Regions from separate parts of the Hyphomicrobium sp. MC8b genome, predicted to be linked through region 1. Evidence: predicted binding sites of a transcription regulator. Region 1 holds the regulator's gene; the other holds the start of a gene.

Region 1 (4,419 bases):
CAGCCGTGACACGCGCTGATCTCGTCTGCGACTTTCTTCATAGCGACGCCGAAGTCTTTTGCCGGACCGGCCCAGCGCGCCGAATAGATCCCCGGCGCGCCATCCAGGCATTCGACTTCAAGTCCGGAGTCATCGGCAAGCGCCAGCAACCCAGAACCCTCAGCCGCTGCGACAGCCTTCAGCCGCGCGTTGCCAGCAAACGTCGTCTCCGTCTCTTCGGGTTCCGAAAGCCCAAGCTCGCCCGCCGAAACGGCATCGAGTCCATAAGGCTGGATGAGTTGATTGATCTCCCAGACCTTGCCAGGGTTGTGGCTCGCCACGACGAGCTTCATGCCCTTCGAAAGAGTCTTCATTGCAGTCCCCAGATGCGCGGCTCGGCAAATTCGAGGCAATTGCCCGCCGGATCGCGAAAGTAGATTGAGCGGCCGCCGCGCGGCCATTCGAGTTCGGCTTCGATCGGAATATGGAGGCTCTCAAGTCGATGCCTCCAACGCACGAGGTCGTCGCGCGTGGCTCGAAAGCAGACATGCCCCTCGCCACGCATGCCGTGAGGCGGCACTGGCAGCGCATCGTGCGCGGGCGGAATACGCGATGTCTCCGGATTGAAGATTAAAAGCATCTGCGTACCTAGTCGGTAAAAGAGGTGGCGGCCGGCAACGGCTTGAAATGGTCGAATGCCAAAGACCCGACGATAAAAGTCTTCAATCGGCACGAGATCCCGCGCGTAAAGCACCGTTTCGAGCACACCAGGCAGTGCCGGCGGTATGTTTAAATCGACGCCCATAGGAAAAGCCCCAGGCTGAAGGCGCCAAGCACGCTGCGCACGCCGTGCAGCATGCCCCAGCGCTCGATCAGCGCCCGTGTCTCTTCGTTGGCCCGTTCGAACGGGGTCTCTTCAAGGATCTTATTGACCGGCATGATCGCGAAGATCGTAAACGGCCAATTGGCGAGTAGCGCCGCGCCACCGGCAAGCCAGATCACCTTGCCGGTGACCAGCCACTCGAGCGTTCCCAGAATGAAGCCGATGACGGCAAGCGACGCCTGCATCTGGAATCCGCGCCGGTAGGCGGGTTTCCATTCCGCAAGCATCGCAGCATCGTCGAGAGAAAGCCGCGCCGGTTGCTCTGCCCAGTTGATATAGATCGCCGCGCCGGTGAACAGCGCCGCGACCGTCAGGGCAAAAGGTCCGAACATGGCCTCGCTCCGTTGTCTGGTCTTAAGCGACCGTCAGCTTCTGCAGCTGAACGAGTTCGCCGATCCCCTTCTTGGCGAGCCCCATCAGCTCGGTGAACTTGTCTTCTGTGAAGGGCGTCGTCTCGGCCGTGCCTTGGATTTCGACGATGCCACCCGAACCGGTCATCACGAAATTGGAATCGGCATCCGCGTTGCTGTCCTCGGCATAGTCGAGATCGAGCACCGGCTCACCTTTATAGAGACCGCACGACACGGCAGCCACGTGATCGCGCAGCACGGCATCCTTCACCATGTCGCGCATTTTCATCCACTGGATGCAATCGTGCAGAGCCACCCACGCGCCGGTGATCGACGCCGTGCGCGTGCCGCCATCGGCCTGGATGACGTCGCAGTCGACCGTGATCTGCCGTTCGCCAAGCTTCGTCAGATCGACGACCGCACGAAGCGCCCGGCCGACGAGACGCTGAATTTCTTGCGTCCGCCCTGACGGATGGCCGCTCGTCACCTCGCGCCGCGTCCGGTCGTGCGTCGACCGCGGCAGCATCGAGTATTCGGCCGTCACCCAGCCGCGGCCCTGACCCTTCAGCCACTGCGGGAGGCGCTCTTCCAAGCTCGCCGTGCAAAGAACATGGGTGTCGCCGAATTTGATGAGGCAGGAGCCTTCGGCATATTTGGAAACGGCCCGCTCGATTGAAACACGGCGCAACTCGTCTGGCTTGCGTTTGGAAGGTCGCATGAGTTCCCTGAATTGTTGGTATTGCGGCCGCGACCCTAATGAAGGCCCCCCCAGCCTTCAACCGGAAACCTTATCGGTTGAAAGAAGGGTGCAGATACCCAGAAAACACCGCAGGATTTGACGTAGGCCCCTGTCATTCATAGATTTTGACGGTGAACACGGAAGATCAAATCGTGGCAGCACCCATCCTGGACGGCAAAACGCAGCTGCAAAAGCTTAACGAGCGCTCGCGGACGATCCTGCGGCGCATCGTCGAAAGCTATCTGGCGACGGGTGAGCCGGTTGGCTCTCGCAATCTGTCACGCGCCTTGCCGATCGCGCTCTCGCCAGCCTCGATCCGCAACGTCATGTCGGACTTGGAGCAGCTCGGCCTCATTATCGCGCCGCACACGTCTGCGGGGCGCCTGCCCACCCAGCTCGGCCTGCGTCTGTTCGTTGACGGCCTTCTTGAAGTCGGCGACATCACCCCGGACGAGCGCCGTCAGATCGAAGCCCAGATCGCCGTCCGCCGCGAAAAATCGGTCGATCAGCTTTTGAGCGAAGCGGGCGAACTGATGTCCGGTCTGTCCCACTGCGCGGGCGTCGTCCTCGCCGAAAAACAGGTCGCCCGCCTGCGCCACATCGAATTCGTGCCGCTCGAACCCGGACGCGGCCTCGTCATCCTGGTCGATGAAGACCAGAACGTTGAGAACCGCATCATCAACCTTCCCGATGGCTTGCCGCCGTCTGCCTTGCAGGAAGCTTCCAACTATCTCAACACCCACTTGCGCGGCCTGACGCTCGCCGAAGCCAGGGCAGAACTCGAAAAGTCGTTGAACGCCGCCAAGGCAGAACTCGACGTATTGACCCAAAAGGTCATCAAGGCCGGGCTCGCCGAATGGTCAGGTGTCGCCGATGATCGCAAGAGCCTCATCGTCCGCGGTCAGAGTAACCTCCTAAAAGACGTGACCGCCGCCGAAGACCTGGAACGCATCCGCCAGCTCTTTGACGCCTTCGAATCCAAGCAGGACATCGTCGAGCTGCTCGGCGCCTCCGAAACGGCCGAAGGCGTCCGCATTTTCATTGGCTCGGAAAACAAGCTGTTTTCGCTTTCGGGCTCATCGTTGATTGTTGCCCCATTTCGGGATGAGACCCGCCACGTCGTCGGCGTGCTAGGCGTTATCGGCCCGACGCGGCTCAATTATGCCCGCATCATCCCGATGGTGGATTATACAGCCAAGCTGATGAGCCGCTTGATGGGCTGAGGCATCGAGACCTATTTGACCCGCTTCTGACGCACCCCAACTTGAACTGCCTTGATTTTTACGGCCTAGCGGCCGATACCCCGGCACCGGAATTTTTGCAGTGCTATTCCAGCGAAGAGAAAAATGAGCGACGACAAAAAGCCCATAGACGAGACCGTGCAACCGTCCGCGGCAACGCCCCCCGAAATGGGAGATGTGAGCGTCGAGCAGCTCAAGGCGATGATCGCCGCCCTTCAGGCCGATCTCGAAAAGAAGTCCGCCGAAGCTGCTGCCAAGCAGGATCAGTACCTGCGCGCCGTTGCTGAAACGGAGAACGTCCGCCGCCGCCTCGAAAAGGAAAAGGAAGAGACGGCGAAGTATGCGATCACCAAGTTTGCCAAGGATATCTTGACAGTCGGCGACAACTTCCAGCGCGCTATCGCCGCCGTGCCGAAGGATGCCGTCGAGAGCGATCCGGCCCTGAAAACCTTGCTCGATGGGGTCATTCTCGCCGAGCGTGATTATAAGACGGCCCTTGAGCGTCACGGTGTCCGCGCCATCGACCCGGCCGGCCAGCCCTTCAATCCGCACCACCACCAAGCCGTGATGGAGCAGGAGAACGCAAACGTCCCAGCTGGCACCGTGCTGCAGGTCTATCAGGTCGGTTACATGATCGATGACCGCAACCTGCGGCCGGCGATGGTCGTCGTCTCCCGCGGCGGCCCGAAAGTCGCCAAGGCTGACGATGCTGCCCCTGCCTCGTCGGAGCCGCCCGCCGATGCTTGATGCGGCTGCGACGTCGCGACCAGCGTCGCAACAGAACAAACGTTGAGCGAAATCAAGGCGCCTCCTCCTCTCCAGGGATGCGCTTCAACCGCAGAAAAAAGCTTGCAAACTGAAGCATTGCGTCACGGCGGGTAGTTCCGTTTTGACGCAATCAAAAGGCGATAAAGTTGATCTATGGAGGGGATAAGAAGCGTTGCACGCTGAAATCAGGCCCCTATATAACCGTCGGTCACACAATTGAAATCCTGGGGACCGGTGCCTCTGACCTCTCGTTGGGGAGCACGTTGGATGCCAATAGAGGGTCCACCCGGTCTGCCGCAACTGAGAAGGATTGATGCGAATGGCAAAAGTAATCGGTATTGACCTCGGCACGACCAACTCGTGCGTCGCCGTCATGGATGGCGGCAAACCGAAAGTCCTTGAGAACTCCGAAGGCGCCAATACCACCCCGTCCATTGTTGCATTTACCGCCGACGACGA
Region 2 (4,419 bases), 1.0 Mb from region 1:
CCCCGCCGGAGCTGAAGATGATTGCTGTCAGATTTCGGGACCAGCTCGGCGCTCAACCGCCGTACAATGAGGCGAAAGAAATTTTTCTAAGCGAGGAAGCCGAACGAATTCGAGAACGGGTCATAGCCGACCAAGCGCTTGAGCCTTACGCCAAGGAACTATGGGATGCCGCAAGGGCGCTACTGGGCTGCTACGAAGCGCTTTGGGTAAAAGTTAAGGTTCCTAGAAATTCGCCTGGCGCCGATCCCGGAGAAATTAAATTCGGGCACGAATGGCGTTACACAAATGACCCTGTGCTTCTTAAGCAGGTAATTGCCCTTCGTGCTAGGCTATCGGAATCTGCTGCGGCTGTTTTGAATTTGCGAAACGCTTAAGGTCCCGGGGCAAACAGCGCTCGTTTGAAGAAGCCTGCAACGCTGGCAAGCTCGGTCAGTTCGCCAAGAAACGTCCGAGCAGAGCCGATAGCGCCGCGATTTTGAAATTCGCTGGCATCCCAAACAAAAAAGCCCCGCGTCACTGCGGGGCTTTTTGATTTTCGAGGATCGACTGCGCCTTCCGGCCGGCTCGACGTAGGAGAGTCGGAAGGCGCAAGCAAAAGGATCAACTGCGCCGGGCGGCCGGCTCCGCGGAGCGGAGTCGCCCGGCGCAATTAAATTAGAAATCCATTCCGCCCATGCCGCCCATGCCGCCGCCGGGAGCGCCGTGCGAGTGGCCAGCGTCCTTCTTCGGCACGTCGGCGATCATGGCTTCCGTCGTGATCAGCAGGCCCGAAACCGAAGCGGCATCCTGCAGCGCGCAACGCACGACCTTCGTCGGGTCGATGACGCCCTGCGAGTACAGATCGCCGTACTCGTGGGACTGAGCGTTGTAGCCGTAAGCGTACTTCGAGTTCTCGAGGATCTTGCCGACGATCACCGAACCGTCTTCACCGGCGTTGGTCGAGATCTGGCGAGCCGGAGCCTGCAGCGCCTTGCGGACGATGTTGATGCCGACCTTCTGGTCGTCGTTCTCAGGCTTCAGCGAGTCGAGAGCCTTCGCAGCGCGGAGAAGCGCAACGCCGCCGCCCGGGACGATACCCTCTTCGACGGCTGCGCGCGTTGCGTGCAGAGCGTCGTCGACGCGGTCCTTGCGCTCTTTAACTTCGACTTCCGTCGCACCGCCGACCTTGATGACGGCAACGCCGCCGGCGAGCTTGGCAAGACGCTCCTGGAGCTTCTCACGGTCGTAGTCCGAGGACGTTTCCTCGATCTGCGCCTTGATCTGCTTGACGCGCGCTTCGATGTCGGCCTTCTTGCCCGAACCATCGACAATCGTCGTGTTTTCCTTGTCGATCGTCACCTTCTTGGAGCGGCCGAGCATCTGCAGCGTAACCGTCTCGAGCTTGATGCCGAGATCTTCCGAGATCACCGTGCCGCCCGTCAGGACTGCGATGTCTTCCAGCATGGCCTTGCGGCGATCGCCGAAGCCCGGAGCCTTGACGGCAGCAACCTTGAGGCCGCCGCGCAGCTTGTTGACGACGAGCGTCGCGAGAGCTTCGCCTTCGACGTCTTCAGCGATGATGAGGAGCGGCTTGCCCGACTGGACGACGGCTTCGAGAACCGGAAGCATCGCCTGGAGACCCGAAAGCTTCTTCTCGTGGATGAGAATGTAGGGATTCTCGAGTTCAGCAATCATCTTGTCGGCGTTGGTAATGAAGTACGGCGACAGGTAACCACGATCGAACTGCATGCCTTCGACGACATCGAGTTCGAAATCGAGCGTCTTGGATTCTTCAACCGTGATGACGCCTTCCGAACCGACCTTGTCCATCGCTTCGGCAATCTTCTTGCCGACGATTTCGTCGCCATTCGCCGAGATCGTGCCGACTTGAGCGATCTGATCCTTCGCGACCTTCTTCGAGTTGGTCTTGAGGTCTTCGACGATGGCCAGAACGGCGAGGTCGATACCGCGCTTCAGGTCCATCGGGTTCGAGCCGGCAGCAACCGACTTCGCGCCTTCGCGAACGATCGCCTGGGCAAGAACCGTTGCCGTCGTGGTGCCGTCACCGGCGAGGTCGGCCGTCTTCGAGGCGACCTCTTTGAGCATCTGCGCGCCCATATTCTCGAACTTGTCTTCGAGCTCGATTTCCTTCGCGACCGTCACACCGTCCTTGGTGATGCGCGGTGCGCCGAACGACTTCTCGATAACGACGTTGCGACCCTTCGGGCCGAGCGTGACTTTCACGGCGTTGGCAAGAATGTCGACACCACGCAGCATGCGCTCGCGGGCGTCCTGGGCAAACTTGACGTCTTTAGCTGCCATGTTGAGCAACTCCTAAGCTTGGCAAATAGGGGGATGAAATTAAGCGGCGGCCTTGGACTTTGCCGGGGCCGAGAGAACGCCGAGAATGTCGCTCTCTTTCATGATCAGGAGATCTTCGCCGTCGATCTTGACTTCGCTGCCCGACCACTTGCCGAACAGAACGCGATCGCCGACCTTGACGTCGAGGGGAACGACCTTGCCCGCTTCATCGCGAGCGCCGGGGCCAACGGCCACAACTTCGCCCTGCTGGGGCTTTTCCTTGGCGGTGTCGGGGATGATGATCCCGCCTGCAGTCTTTGCTTCTTCCTCAATGCGTTTCACGACGACACGATCGTGGAGAGGACGGAACGCCATGGGGGTAACCTCATGATTTGGCTAGACGATTTGTCTTTTGTTCGCAGCCTAGGATGCCAGGCCGCAGGCAACGGACATTGCTGTCCGCCGGTGCACTGCGAGCAGGATCGCTGACGAGCCCGAACGCGACGGATATATGGTGCGCACTGTTAGCACTGTCAATACTTGAGTGCTAAAACGTGATCCATTAGTATGGGCGTTCGCCTTATTGAACACCGCAGTAGCACGGGGCCATGGCGGGCCGTGCCGTCATCCGATGGCCGCGCCAAAAGTTGCAACAACAAAGCGGTTGCAGCTCACAATTACAAATCGCGCGCGATGTTTATATCGCGCGACAACTTGAAATCCATTTTTCTGAAGAGCGGGTTCGCGCAATTCATTTATCGCAAACAGTTATTCTGCGATGAGAATTCCGCATTTTCCTCAGTTGCCCCGTCATACAAATTTCGCGACATCAAATCGCGAAATCGGCAAGCTTAGCACCTTTCCTAAGCCGTTCGACCAGCCAGTTCGGCTTACGACCGCGCCCCGTCCAGGTATCGGCTTTATTTTCAGGATTGGCGTATTTCGCAACGCCGATCGACTTGCCTTTTACTGCGCCGCGTCCGCGGCTTGCACCAAATAATTCGGCCACGGAAAATCCGTGTGTTTCTGCAAGATCCGCGACTTTCTTTTTTAGTTCGGCGCGTTCCCGGTCCCGAGCGGCTGCGATCGCCTTCTGAACTTTCGTTTCAAGGTCGACAAGCTCCTTCAGGGAAAGTTTGTCGACATTGATCGTCGCCATAGATTTTACTTTTCGCATCACCAACGACAACCTCTACTAGATTTCCTGCCCGCCGGTGTAATCACATCCCGACCCCTGCGCAGCAGGAATCTCCGAGATGTGTCACCGTGTCAACGCAACCTCATAAATACTCGTGAATATTCCGCAAACGAGAAATGGCGGATCACATATTTTTCAATGCCGCCAATTCATTAGTTTAAGCGGAGCGATATCACCACCTAAAATGCGCCTACGAACAAACGCTCAGGCTGAGAAATAGCACGAAATCTTGCCAATGAATTCAGCCTTTCCAACAGCCGGACCCTTACCGGATCGCAATCGAAAATCGCGTTCTTCTAATAATACCCGCAAACAATCCGTGTAGATACTAAAATACGAATTTGCATTGATGGCAAAAGAAAGAAATTACGGCCGGCATTCTTTGCAGCGATCTTGAAGGCTCTCACGGCATTCAAATTATTAAATTGTTGACTTTATCTGGGTCGCAGCCCGCCGCGAATTTTGGAGCCCAGCGTCCGCCATTAAATCTCTCCCACCATCCGGAAGATCGATATGCGAACGACGAAAATCGCCGATTAGTGTCGGCGCAGTGGAACTGCATCGCCAACCGCGGGTTCAGCCTTCGACTTGTGTAAGCTGGTTTCAAAAGCTACGTTCCCGCGGCTTTCAATCCACCCCGCAACATGATGAGTGGCCGTCTATGACGCTGAAATTACCTGATCTTCCTTATGCCTATGATGCTCTCGCGCCGTTCATGTCGGCCGAGACACTCGAGTTTCACCACGACAAGCATCACTTGGCGTATGTCGAAAATGGCAACAAGCTGCTTGCTGGCTCGAAGTACGAGGGCCAGTCGCTCGAAGATATCGTCAAGAACGCCTACGCCGATAAGGCCCAGGGCCTCATCAACAACGTTGGCCAGCACTATAACCATCTGCATTTCTGGCAGTGGATGAAGAAGGGCGGCGGCGGCAACAAGC

Evidence for each region. The regulator HrcA, encoded in region 1, represses chaperone genes, less so after heat shock. The targets are predictions, from matches to a motif close to GTTAGCACTCNCNNNNNGNGAGTGCTAAC.
Region 2: groES (co-chaperone GroES) is a predicted target of HrcA. The motif match lies at 2,804-2,832, and genes of this name have one in related genera.

Annotation. Positions count from the first base shown of each region.
Region 1 is NZ_LR898465.1:152,488-156,906, reverse strand. It holds gene rdgB (RdgB/HAM1 family non-canonical purine NTP pyrophosphatase) at 1-353, opposite strand, end outside; gene ACLB1Z_RS00835 (VOC family protein) at 350-784, opposite strand; gene ACLB1Z_RS00830 (DUF1772 domain-containing protein) at 769-1,194, opposite strand; gene rph (ribonuclease PH) at 1,217-1,930, opposite strand; gene hrcA (heat-inducible transcriptional repressor HrcA) at 2,104-3,174, shown strand; gene grpE (nucleotide exchange factor GrpE) at 3,298-3,939, shown strand; gene dnaK (molecular chaperone DnaK) at 4,280-4,419, shown strand, end outside.
Region 2 is NZ_LR898465.1:1,175,865-1,180,283, reverse strand. It holds gene ACLB1Z_RS05715 (hypothetical protein) at 1-374, shown strand, start outside; gene groL (chaperonin GroEL) at 655-2,301, opposite strand; gene groES (co-chaperone GroES) at 2,341-2,655, opposite strand; gene ACLB1Z_RS05700 (H-NS family nucleoid-associated regulatory protein) at 3,110-3,439, opposite strand; gene ACLB1Z_RS05695 (superoxide dismutase) at 4,140-4,419, shown strand, end outside.